2 regions of the Heliorestis convoluta genome follow, and region 1 is predicted to be linked to the other one. Evidence: riboswitches for the same ligand, from Rfam matches in the RefSeq annotation. Region 1 holds a riboswitch; the other holds the start of a gene.
What was found. Region 1 has a riboswitch for thiamine pyrophosphate ahead of thiS (sulfur carrier protein ThiS). Riboswitches for the same ligand answer to the same signal wherever they lie in the genome.
Positions count from the first base shown of each region.

Region 1 (6,640 bases):
TTCCGCCAGAAACAACAGAAGAAGAGGACTTGTCAGGTGAAGCAGAATGGGAGTAGCATTTCATGATTATTTCATCATCGTAGTAGGCCTTGCCGTAGTCATCTACACAATAAACCTAGGTAGATGGTTTCTGCGCAGAGACAAGAAGCTTACAGCTTGGTCTACTTTTCTGCTGGCTTTTCTTGTAATCATTACGGCTCTATATCTTTTGGCTTTTTTCTAACCAGTCATACCCTTCCTGACATAACTTCAAAAAACACAAAAAACCCCTTCTTCTGTGTTTCTAAGAAGCACAGAAGAAGGGGTACGCAGTCTACTCCGTTTTATTAAAAGCCGTCGCTGCAGCAGTCGCAGTGACCAAGCCAAAAAGGGCCAGTATCATCAAGTCATAACTAAGACTGTGTTGTACCATTAGGCGTGCTGTGGGAATGCCATCATAGATAACATTGCGTAAGGCATCAACGCCATAGGTAAGAGGATTGATCTTCATCAGCCACTGCAACCAATCCGGAGCCGTATGTAAAGGAAAGATGGCACCGCTTAAAAAAAACATGGGCATGGTTAAAAAATTCGAGATCAATTGAAAGCCATGGAGAGATTCCATGCGTCCTGCAATGGCAATACCAAGACAACCAATAGAAAAACCAATCATGGCGCAGATAGGTAAAATGCCAAGAGCTGCTTTCACAGTCAAGGGCACACCGGCTAAGGGGGAGAGGAGCAACAAGACAACAGCTTGAAAAGAAACGATCGTAGCAATGCCGAGTGCCTTGCCCACAGAAATGGCCCAGCGTGGTACGGGTGCAACCAAAATCTCTTTCAGAAAGCCAAACTCCCGATCCCAAATAATCGAGACGCCTGAGAACATGGACGTAAAAAGTATGGACATGCCAATAATGCCAGGGTAAACAAAGGTAAGATAGTCAATCTCCACCCCCTCTGGCAAGCCGCGAAAAGCCATGGCAGAAGCTATACCTGTTCCTACAAATAGCAAATACAAAGTGGGCTGCATGACCATACCCGCCCATTGGCTTTTCTCACGACGAAAACGAAGTAGTTCTCGATACCAGATGACGTAAATGGTTTTTGCAATTGATTCTAACAAGTTCAACAATAAAACCTCTCTCTATAGAAAGTAACAAGCATTACCGCTTTCCTTTGCGAAAACTTCTTACTTTTTGTCGTGATCGTTCTGCTTCGCTAATCAATTCATCACGAATGGCCCGGCCTGTTATTTTTAAGAAGACATCATCGAGAGTCGGTTCATGAACATGAATGCTCTGAATTGCACCGGGAAAGTCTGCTACCACACGAGGGATAAAAGAAGAACCATCTTGGACTTCTAGGCGGATGGAATCACCCACTAAAGTGCTTTGTAGGCCATATTTTTCCCCTATAGCACCTATCATTGCTTCATTCTGATCTGTTCGGATCGTAATCACATCGCCACCCACTTGTTCTTTTAGGCTTTCAGGTGAATCTAAAGCAACGATGTCACCATGATCAATAATGGCAATTCGATCGCAATTTTCAGCTTCTTCCATATAATGGGTGGTCATGAAAACGCTTAGCTCAAATTCATCGCGCAATTTATTTACATGGCTCCAGATAGCTCGGCGTGTCTGTGGATCCAGACCAATGGTGGGCTCATCAAGAAAAAGTACTTTGGGATGATGCAAGAGACCTCGGGCAATTTCTAAGCGTCGTTTCATGCCTCCAGAAAAATTGCGCACTGGATCGCGTCGTCGGTCCGTTAAATCAACCATAGCCAAGACTTGATCCATCCGTTCTTTCATCTGCTCCCGAGGTACACTATATAGCATGGCATGGAAGTAAAGATTCTCTTCTGCCGTCAATCGATCGTCAAGCGAGTAATCTTGAAAAACCAAGCCAATGGACTGACGCACTTTGAGCGCTTCTTTCGTTACATCAAATCCATTCAGCATTGCTTTGCCTGATGTAAGAGAAAGCAAAGTGCAAAGTATCTTAATTGTCGTTGATTTACCAGCGCCATTGGGACCAAGAAAGCCAAAGATTTCACCTTTTTGTACTTCGAAAGATATCCCTTTTACCGCTGTAAAATCTTTAAACTGCTTAACCAGATCTTCTACATATATAATCGTCATTCTTACGAAGGATCCCTTTCTTTATGTATCATTATCACGCTTCTGAGTAGACCCTTCCTCTGAAGGAATCCCTTGATTTCATAGTTTAATATATCACTTCCACCTAGGAAAAAAAAGAAGGCTTATGTTCTTTATCTTTTTCTATCGCTTTATTCACCTATCGTGCCATCTTTGTCATAGGCTATGGCAGGGGTGGTAAATAATGGATTGGGCTTTGACTCCGACCAATGGCGAGTATTTAATTGCGATTTTATCAGTTCTCATCCTTACCACTGTAGAAGTTTTTAAGTACGCCTTACGTCATCATCCTGAGATGTACAAAGTCTTCAATGGTTTTGTGCTCATTTTTGCTGGTTTGATCTGGGGTGGTCTCTATGGTTTCTGGCAAGCAGATTGCTTCAATTGGGCTGGCTTTAAAAAAGGTGCTGAGATAGGGATTTATGTTGCCTTTGTAACAGGCGTTACTTTCGGAATTATCAAATCAGTTCGCGATACAAAAAATCGTTGAATTAAGACTTTACAGTCTTGCCATGATAGTAGTAAACTCTTGATAGGTCTATCAATTCAATAGATTGTTTGCTAGGGGTGCCGCCTAAGGCGGCTGAGAGAGAAGGTGTCTTCTCAACTCTTTGAACCTGACCTGGATTATACCAGCGTAGGGAAGCGCTTTATGTGAATGATTGTCACAATGAAAAGGCTACCCTACGGGCGTGGTCTTTTTTGTCTTTCAGAAAGGAGTTTAACGATGAAGGTTACAGTGAATGGCGAACCTGTCGAAGTAGCCTCTCCTATGTCTCTGATCACCTACTTAGAATCCAAAGAGCTTCCTTTAGAAGGCTTGATTATTGAGTACAATGGTTCCATTCTCTCTAGAGATGGTTGGGAGAAGGTTACTTTCGCAGAAGGCGATCAAATTGAGATATTGATGTTTGTTGGAGGTGGTTAAGATGGACAACCTAAGAATTGGAGATAAGGAGATTCGAAATCGTCTTTTTATCGGCAGTGGTAAGTTCGCAGATGAAGGAATTATTCAGGACCTTATGACAGAGACAGGCGTAGAAGTGGTGACCGTTGCATTGCGCCGTGTCGATTTGCAGAACCGACAACAGAATGTGTTGCGCCATATTCCACCGGAAGCCATTCTTATGCCCAATACTTCGGGCGCTCGAACAGCAGAAGAAGCCGTTCGCATTGCCCGCTTGGCCCGAGCGAGCGGCTGTGGTAACTGGATTAAGATTGAAGTGATTTCTGATAATAAGTATCTTTTGCCTGACAACAATGAGACGATTAAAGCCACAGAAGTTTTAGCAGCAGAAGGTTTTGTCGTTCTTCCCTATATGCATCCTGATCTGTACGCCGCCAAAGCTTTAGAAAAAGCAGGCGCCGCTGCCATTATGCCCCTAGGTGCTCCCATTGGCACGAACAGAGGATTAAAAACGAAGGAGATCGTTCGTATTCTCATCGAAGAGTGCTCTCTCCCTATTATTGTTGATGCTGGTATTGGTAAGCCCTCGGAAGCTGCTGAAGCCATGGAAATGGGTGCCGCCGCTGTACTGGTGAACACAGCCATTGCTACGGCTGGTGATCCTCTAATCATGGCCAAAGCTTTTAGCCAGGCTGTACAAGCAGGCCGTCTCGCCTATCTCGCCCAACCGGGGCAAACTGTAGAGTATGCTCGTGCTAGTTCACCGCTGACAGGATTTTTGCAGGACTAAGATTTTTTACAACTTTTGTCACTACTTCTTGGGAGAGTCAACGAATTAGAGGACGGATCATAACATGTCTTTTTATCCCTTATTAAAAAGCTACGATGGCCTTGACGTCAATGATTATATGCGTAAAGTGACCTCGCAAAGAGTCGCATCTATCATCCGTAAAGAACGACTGCAGGCTCTTGATTTTCTAGCCCTTTTGTCTCCCGCTGCAACAGAATTTTTAGAAGAAATGGCGCAGAAGGCCCATCGACTTACGCTGCAACACTTTGGACGTACGATACAACTTTATACGCCTCTTTATTTGTCCAATCAATGTGTGAATCGCTGCCTCTATTGTAATTTTAGTCATATTAACAAAGAGATTCAGAGACGTCGCTTGTCACCAGAAGAAATTGAAGCAGAAGCAAAGGCAATTGCTTCAACAGGATTAAAGCAAGTCTTGCTATTAACAGGCGATGTGCCAGGCAAAGAGCCCCTAGAATATCTGGTACAAGCACTGGATATTATCAAAGAATCCTTTACTTCCTTATCTGTTGAAATCAATGCTTTAAGCACTGAAGAATACACTTTGCTAACAAAGCATGGCGTTGATGGATTAACGATTTATCAGGAAGTGTATGATGAAAAGACCTACGAGTCACTCCATCCTGCTGGCCCCAAGCGTGATTATCGTTGGCGCCTCGATGCACCGGAGCGTGGTTGTCAAGCTGCCATGAGGCGCGTGAATGTTGGGGCTCTTCTTGGTTTACATCATTGGCCTTCTGAAGTCTTTTTCACAGGGCTCCATGCACAATACTTGCAAGACCGTTACTTAGATACGGAAATATCCGTTTCTATCCCTCGCATTAAGAGCGGCCCTGAAGGATATCAACCAACAGCGCCCGTTTCTGATCGCGATCTAGTTCAGATCATCCTCGCTTTCCGCCTCTTTATGCCCCGTCTGGGCATTACGCTTTCCACGAGGGAATCGGCTGCATTACGAGACAATCTAGTGCCTTTGGGCGTGACTCGTCTTTCTTCCGGTGTAAATACAGCGGTAGGTGGCCATATTGATGAAGAAGCGAAAGACGGTCAATTTATCATTTCTGACGAACGATCAACGGAAGAAATTCGTCAGATGTTACTTCAGAAAGGCTATCAACCAGTTTTTCAAGATTGGCATAATATTTAACAGAAAAAGCCTGCCCTTTTATATCGGGCAGGCTTTTCTTTGTTTACAATGCTTTTCTTTCAACAAGTCCCAAGAGCCGTTCAATCATCAACGGTGGCGACAACACCTCATCAACAGCATGTAAGCGAAGGGCTTCTCCAGGCATTCCATAAATAATAGACGAAGCAGGGTCTTGCACTACCGTGTAACAACCACTATCATGAAGGCCTTTCAATCCTTGTGCCCCATCTTTGCCCATGCCCGTTAGGAGAAAAGCCCAACAACAAGGACTAAAGCAACACAAAGACTGAAAAGTTAGATCAATGGACGGACGATGACCGGCTTGTGGCGGTGCTGAAGAAAGTGCAATGATTCCACTTGAATTTACTTCTAGATGATAGCCTTCTGGCGCAAAGTATACTGTTCCTCTACAAATTCGTTCGCCTTTTTCTGCCAATTTAACTTTTACACGACAGTGCTGTTGCAGCCAACCAACTAGAGAGTTCATAAAACCTTCTGCCACATGTTGTACGGCCACGATAGGTACAGGAAATTTTTTTGGTAAGGCTTGTAGGATTTGAAGGAAAACAGGAGGGCCACCCGTAGAAGCCCCAATGGCAATTACAGAAGGGGTTTCTCTATCGATCCTAGGCACTTATAACAGGCCGCCTTTCTTTTCCTATAACAGCCGATGCAATGTATTGATTAGAACTTCTTGTTCAAAAGAAGATTTAACCAAGTATGCATCGGCGCCCGCCGCTACACCACGCTTTTTTTCACTTTCTTTCATCAGTGACGTTAGCAAAATGATAGGTAATTGCTTGAGATTGGGGCTTTGACGAATCTTCTCTGTTAAAGTAAAGCCATCCATATTGGGCATTTCTACATCTGTTACAACAGCATGAAAGGGATGATCCTGCAACAGTTGCCAAGCTTCTGCTCCATCAACGGCTGTTGTTACGACGAAATCTTGGCTTTCTAAAATTCTTTTTACTTGAACACGCGTCGTGATAGAGTCTTCTACCAATAAAACAGATGTCTTTTTTTTCTCAACAGGAGCTTGTCGGAGCGAAAAAGTTTTAACTCTCTCTTTTTGCACCGCTTTCACTAGGTCATAAGGATTTAATACAGTACAAATTGTCCCCGTTCCGAGTACGGTAACGCCCATGACATTGCGGATTCTCTTCAGAAGAGAACAAAAAGGCTTCACAATCACCTGGCTTTCTGTAATAAAGGCATCTACAACAAAAGCCGCCTTTTCTTCTCCATTAGAAATGATAATAGCACCTTTTTTTTCTTGATTCTCTTGCCGGACTTGTTGTTCATCGGCTAGTTCCAGTAACTCCAACAATGACTGAATCGATACCGGTTCTCCTTGGTACATAATAGCTTCTCGGCCTTCCGTGTAAAACACTTCATCGCTGCGAAAAAAACGTAGACCTTTAACTTCCTCAGAGGGAATACCATAGTTATAGGCACCTGCTTGAACAACTATAATCGATGTGGTTATTAAAGAGACGGGCATTCGAAGCTGAATTAAGGTTCCCTCACCGATTTGAGATTGGAGATGAATAGATCCTTTTAAGCTTTCAATTCTACTTTTTACTACATCCAATCCAATGCCTCGACCGGAAAGAGCAGAGACATTT
Region 1 covers NZ_CP045875.1:1,632,727-1,639,366, reverse strand. The annotation lists gene FTV88_RS07855 (Ger(x)C family spore germination protein) at 1-56, shown strand, start outside; gene FTV88_RS07850 (hypothetical protein) at 47-223, shown strand; gene FTV88_RS07845 (ABC transporter permease) at 314-1,111, opposite strand; gene FTV88_RS07840 (ATP-binding cassette domain-containing protein) at 1,146-2,126, opposite strand; gene FTV88_RS07835 (hypothetical protein) at 2,329-2,634, shown strand; TPP riboswitch at 2,698-2,805, shown strand; gene thiS (sulfur carrier protein ThiS) at 2,872-3,072, shown strand; gene FTV88_RS07825 (thiazole synthase) at 3,074-3,841, shown strand; gene thiH (2-iminoacetate synthase ThiH) at 3,906-5,012, shown strand; gene FTV88_RS07815 (CheB methylesterase domain-containing protein) at 5,056-5,646, opposite strand; gene FTV88_RS07810 (hybrid sensor histidine kinase/response regulator) at 5,671-6,640, opposite strand, start outside.

Region 2 (6,640 bases), 590 kb from region 1:
CCTCATCAGAAAAAATAAGCCGCACAACAGGACGAGTCTGAAATAGTTTGTTCACATCAACAACGATGCCCACGGCACCCGTATTCAATTGAACGACCGACCCAATGGGGTAGATAGCGATGTTTTGGAGAAAGACTTGTGTTATTGAAGGATCGAGATGTTGTGATGTTGCGGCCATAAGGATCTCGTGGGCTTGATAGGGCAAAAATCCTTTGCGATAGACGCGGTCTGCTACAAGAGCGTCAAACATGTCTGCAACGGCTACAATACGAGCAAACTCATGAATGTCATTGCCATGAAGACCTCTCGGATAGCCCGTGCCATCAAAGCGTTCATGGTGTTGAAATGCTACATGGGCACTAAGGCTAGAAAAATCTTCTCTCTTTTTTCGAATTACGTCAAAGCCGTAGTAGCTATGCTTTTGGATTTCCTTGTATTCATCATCCGTCAATGAGCCAGGCTTGTTAAGAATTTCTATGGGAACAAACATTTTACCAATATCGTGAAGAAGAGCACCACAGGCTAAATCACGAAGTTTTAGCTCATTATAGCCTAACGCGAGCCCTGTTAAGGTTGCAAGAACGGCCACATTGACAGAATGCCCAAAGGTATAGTCATCATAAGCTCGTATATCGCTCATATGAATCAGAATATGCCGGTTCGCTATGATTTCATCAATAAGATGAGAGACTGCTTTTTTAATTTCTCGTCCATCGATGCCTTTTTCTCCTAGCAATTGAACTCGAAAAAAAGTATCGCGCACGGTCTTGATGGTAGCATTGCGAACTGATTCTCGTATAACTTGCGGAATTGGTAAGTCATCGGTCAATTGGTCTTTGATAAAAACAGCAGGGATACCCAGTTTTTTTAGTCGCTCGATAAACGAGGCAGATACGGTGATACCTGCACCTAATAAAATTTTTCCATCGGAGCTATATAAGGTACGAGCGAGTATCATACCTGGTGTTAATTGCTCCATTGATATTTTTCTCAAAACAAGGTGGCCTCCCTGTTTGCTTACTATCTTTGTCTTGTTCTATCTTTTTAAGGTGAAATCCTGCTTTCGTTGGCAGAGGGAAATAATTGGACCTAAAAGCTTTTGCGTGACTTTTTCGAAAAAAAGGGATAAAATGATTTTTGTAGAATCGTTACTTAAGCCCCCCTGTTAGACAAGAAGCTGGTATTTGGGCCATGGGGCTCCATGGACAGTACAGAAATGGAACAGGACATAAACACTGGATATTTTTCAGTCATAATGACCGCTAGGGGAGCCCGGTTTTTGCTCGGGCTGAGAGGGAGCAAGCAATGGATAGCTCCGACCCTTTGGACCTGATCTGGCGTAATACCAGCGGAGGAAAGCGGATAGATTAAGAATCTATTTTCTTTATCCCTCCTCTTATTTTTACCGAGGAGGGATTGTTTGTGTCTGCAAGGGGTAATAAAGCAGGAGGATGAACAATGACTACGATGCAGCGGGGCACACAAATGATGCGAGCACTGCAAGGCGAAGTTACGCCTGAAATGGTGCAAGTGGCCAAAGAAGAAGGTTGGCAAGCGGAAGAGTTAAGAGCCGAGATTGCCGCTGGCCGAGTTGTAATTCCAGCGAACAATCAGCGTCCTAGAGAAAAGTATTGCGGTGTCGGTCGTGGCTTGCGAACCAAAGTAAACGCCAATATTGGAACGTCTAAAGGGACTTCCGGTATTGATTACGAAAAAAGCAAGTTGGCCATTACCGTAGCTTGTGGTGCCGATGCTGTTATGGACTTAAGCACCGGTCCTGATATCGATGGAGTTCGTAGAGCTTTAATTGATGGTTGCCCCATTGCTTTTGGCACCGTGCCTATCTATCAAGCAACTGTTGAAGCGCAAGAGAAGAAAGGTTCTTTTATTGCTTTAACAGAAGAAGATATTATGAAAGCGGTACAAGCACAGGCAGAAGATGGCGTTGACTTTATGACCATTCATTGTGGCCTAACTTTAGAAGCACTAGAAAAGTTACGCAATCATAACCGCATTACCGATGTCGTTTCTCGCGGTGGCTCTTTTTTAACAGGTTGGATGTTACATCATGAAAAAGAGAACCCTTTCTACACGCGCTTTGATGAAATCTTAGAAATTGCTCGTCAATATGATATTACGCTTAGTTTGGGCGATGCTTTACGACCCGGATGCCTTGCTGATGCAACGGACAGAGGTCAGATTCAAGAACTGATCTTGTTAGGCGAACTGGTTGATCGCTGCCGTGCTGCAGAGGTACAAGTTATCGTTGAAGGGCCGGGTCACGTCCCTCTTGATCAAGTTGAAATGAACATTAAGCTACAAAAGAGACTCTGCCAGGATGCACCTTTCTATGTCTTGGGACCTCTCGTTACCGATGTTGCACCTGGTTATGATCATATTACGAGTGCCATTGGTGGTGCTATCGCCGCTGCAGCGGGTGCTGATTTTCTATGCTATGTAACGCCTGCAGAGCACCTAGGCTTGCCCGATGAAGATGCAGTTCGTCAAGGTATTATGGCTTCCCGTATTGCTGGTCATGCTGCCGACATTGCCAAAGGTATTAAAGGTGCTGCCGATTGGGATCGCTCCATGGCTCGAGCACGGAAAGCTTTAGATTGGGAAGAACAGCGTAAGCTTGCCATGGATCCAACGACTTTCGATAAGCATCCTCATACCCGGAGCAAAGAAGGTTGCTCTATGTGTGGGCCCTATTGCTCTATGAAGATTGTGAGCGAATATCTGGGTCGTCCTATGGGAACTTGCTAACGGTAAGAGATGCATGCTTTTCTAGGTAGTTGCAATTTGTGCAGAAGGAGTGCCTGGATCTCGTGGTAACACCAATCAATCGCATCGGTGAGTTTGGGCTTATCGATAAGCTTGCAAAAGCTTGGTCAGAAGGTGCTTCAGAGACAGCCCCTTCTTACAAACAAATGCTTCAACAGATAGGCGGTATAAACTCTGACAAAGCAGGTCCTTTTCTACCGCGGCTTGCTGTAGGTGATGATGGCGCTATTCTTGATGTACCATCTCACCGACCTTTGTTAACCACAACAGATATGCTCGTTGAAAAGGTTCACTTTCTATGGTCGCCCGAGAGAATTGCTTCTCTCGGGCATAAAGCCATGGCCGTAAATATCAGCGATATCGCGGCCATGGGAGGTCTTCCAACGTGGGCTTTTTTGTCTATTGCAATACCGCCTGTAGCAACGGTCGAAGAAGTTGTAGCTTTATATCGTGCTATGGGAGAAACCGCAGGCCGCTATGGTATTTCCTTGGCTGGTGGTGACACCGTTCGATCGGATCAATGGGTTATCAATGTTACTTTGATGGGATTGGCGATCAAAGAGCCAGTACGGCGTAGTGGTGGTAAGCCCGGTGACTTGCTTGTTGCTACGGGATGGCTCGGCGATGCAGCAGCAGGCCTTCATTTGCTATTGTCAGGGAAACCTTTTCAGGAGATGACGATGCAAGAGCAATTATTGCTACACCGTCACCTAGAGCCAACGCCTCGAGTGAAAGAAGCCGTGATGCTTGTTCAACAAAAAGCAGTAAAAGCCATGTTAGATATCAGTGATGGCCTAAGCAGCGAAATTCATCATCTTTGTAAGCAATCCGACTGTGGCGCTCTCCTTGATTTGTCACGCCTTCCCATCAGGGACGAGACAACTGAAATCGCTACATCGACAGGGCAATCAGCTCTTTCGTGGGCTTTATCAGGTGGTGAAGATTTTGAACTGCTTTTTGCTATCGACAAGGAAAAAGTATCTCTACTATCGACAATAGAGCAAAAAACAGGAACAAAATGTACAATTATCGGTGAATTGACGCCGCCCAATGAAGGAATCAATGCCTTTCATGGCCCCGAGCATAAAAGCCAAGCCTTCCCTCTTCGAGCAAAAGGCTATAATCATTTCTGAGACAACACAGAGGGACGGTATAAGCTGTATTTTTGAAAGGAAGTAGAATGAGCAAGAGAGATTTTTCAGAACTACCGAAAGTACTTTCTATTGCTGGCTCTGATCCCAGTGGTGGTGCAGGTATACAGGCTGATCTGAAAGTGATGGCTCAACTGGATGTTTACGGAGCAGCTGCTGTCACCGCTTTAACAAGACAAACGACGCGTGGTGTTCATCATATCTACGCTTTAGAACCAGACTGGGTACTCAGGCAGATTGAAGAAGTACTTTATGATCTGAAACCTAGGGTAGTAAAGACAGGGATGCTACAAAGCCCAGCCATTTTACAAGGCTTAGCAAAAATATGGCGTGCTTATCAAGAAGAGTATCGTTCTCTTTTGGATTCTGATTGCAGCGATAATGAACAGGAACGACGCCTCGTCATCGATCCTGTAATGCACTCAGGAACAGGCATCAGCTTGCTCGATGAAGGCAGCTTACGCCTTTTTCGAGAGGAACTATTGCCATTAACAACAGTTCTTACACCCAATATTCCAGAAGCAGAAGCTTTCACGGGTATGAGAATCAAAAACATGGAAGATATGGAGAAAGCAGCGGGTCTTCTTCTGGATTGTGGTGTACAATGGGTATTACTGAAAGGTGGCCATCTACCAGGGCAAGAAGAGGGCGAGATTGTCGATCTGCTTTGCTCTCACGATGAGAGCTATGCCTTTGCAGGGCCTCGTATACCTTATCAGGACCCTCATGGTACAGGTTGCACGCTTGCTTCAGCTCTGGCCTCTTACATGGCCCAGAATTACTCTGTACGAGAAAGTGCGGCGAGTGCCATTACTTGGGTGCGAAGAGCCATTGAAAAGCCTTTGCAAGTGGGTACAGGTCGACCTGTTGTATGTCAGCCTGCTTTGGTAAAGTAAGGGTCCAAGATTAGCACGGAAAATAGCTACCTTGTGGTGGGGTCAGGCGTTATGAATTCCTTCCGAACGGACTCATCCCACGCCATGAGCGGCAGCAAGCTGCCGATGGCTGAGGTCTGAAGTCCTCTCTCCAGGAAGTCATAACGCCTGACCCAGGTACATCTTGCTGGTTGTGACTGGGTTTTGGCCTGTTGCAAATACGATAGGTAGTTGCGTATACATAGCAAAAAGTTATGCAAAGCAATGCCAATGGGAGTAACAATCAGCAAAAACCTTCTGGGACTGGGCATCACGCTTTCCGCAGCGGGACTTGGGACCTCAGCTGTCGCCAGCTTGCTGGCGGTAACAGCGTGGGACCAGTCCAGAGCGGAGGAAAGCGTGATGACCAGGCCCCTGCTCAAAGTAACCCCAACGTAATCAGGAAAAGAAAAAGTGACCTTTTCGCCCCTCTTTGCATAGGTAGGGGAGAGAGGGTTGCTTTTTTTATTGGAACAAAGAAAGTGGTGGAATCAGGAAAGAAGAATGATCTGACCTAACAATTAATAAAAGTCTAAAAGTGCTCTTATATAATTGCAAAATGAAAAAAGCCTGCCCCACAAGGTGATATAAGGGAATCACTTTGTTTCGCGAACACCAAAGGAGGGTTTTCCATGACCCAATGCTTATGCCAAAGTAAGAAACTGGAAAAACTTCACGAAATTATTGCAGTTCACAAAGGAAAAGCAGGAACCTTAATTCCGGTCATGCATGAAGCACAAGATCTTTTTGGCCATCTGCCCCTAGATGTACAAAGCATGATTGCAGAAGGGTTGGAAGTACCGTTGGCTGATGTCTATGCTGTAGCAACTTTTTACTCTAAATTTACACTGCAACCGAAAGGCGTCTATTCGATTCAAGTTTGTCTTGGTACTGCTTGCTATGTAAAAGGAGCGCAAGCCCTTTTGGACAAGCTGGCGGAGCTATTGCATATCAAGGTAGGTGAGACAACAGAAGACGGTCTTTTCACCCTAGAAGCTACAAGATGTATTGGTGCCTGCGGTCTTGCACCGGTCATGACTGTAAACGATGAAGTCTATGGTCGCCTGTCCGTAGAACAAATTGACGACATTGTGCATAAGTACATGGAAATGGCATGGAAGGATGAAGAACATGGCGACACTTCAGAATCTCGCTGAGATTCGCCAGAAGACGCTACAACAAGCCAACTTGGATAGGTCGCGCCAGGGCATTCGTATTGTTGTAGGCATGGCCACTTGTGGTATTGCAGCAGGTGCCCAAAAAGTGTATGAAACAGTGCAGCAAGAGATTGCACGCTATGGTCTAGCTGTTACGGTAGTACCGACAGGTTGTATTGGTCTCTGTCGTTATGAACCCATTGTTGACATTTATGTACCTGGCCAAGAAGAGGCTGTTCGATACGGACAGATAACACCAGAAAAAATAAAAAAAATCATTGCCCTTCATCTTTTTGCAGGTCAACCCGTACCTGACTATGTCTGTCAAGATCATAGAGGAAAGCAAATGATGGTAGCGCTACGCAACAGCGGTGTGATCAACCCTGAATCAATAGAGGAATATATCGCTGTTGGAGGCTATCAAGCTCTTGCCAAAGCGCTTTTCGAAATGACACCGCAAGAAGTGATTGAGGAAGTAAAAGCATCAGGCTTACGAGGTCGAGGCGGTGGCGGCTTTTCCACAGGGTTGAAATGGGATTATTCCGCTCGTGCAGAAGGTGACCAAAAATATGTGCTTTGTAACGCCGACGAAGGTGATCCCGGTGCCTTCATGGACCGCAGTATTTTAGAAGGC
Region 2 covers NZ_CP045875.1:2,222,359-2,228,998, forward strand. The annotation lists gene FTV88_RS10655 (HD-GYP domain-containing protein) at 1-994, opposite strand, end outside; TPP riboswitch at 1,255-1,374, shown strand; gene thiC (phosphomethylpyrimidine synthase ThiC) at 1,459-2,766, shown strand; gene thiL (thiamine-phosphate kinase) at 2,829-3,917, shown strand; gene thiD (bifunctional hydroxymethylpyrimidine kinase/phosphomethylpyrimidine kinase) at 3,965-4,831, shown strand; gene FTV88_RS10675 (NADH-quinone oxidoreductase subunit NuoE family protein) at 5,482-6,006, shown strand; gene nuoF (NADH-quinone oxidoreductase subunit NuoF) at 5,981-6,640, shown strand, end outside.
Region 2: linked by a shared signal. The riboswitch ahead of thiC (phosphomethylpyrimidine synthase ThiC) and the one ahead of thiS (sulfur carrier protein ThiS) in region 1 are both predicted to bind thiamine pyrophosphate.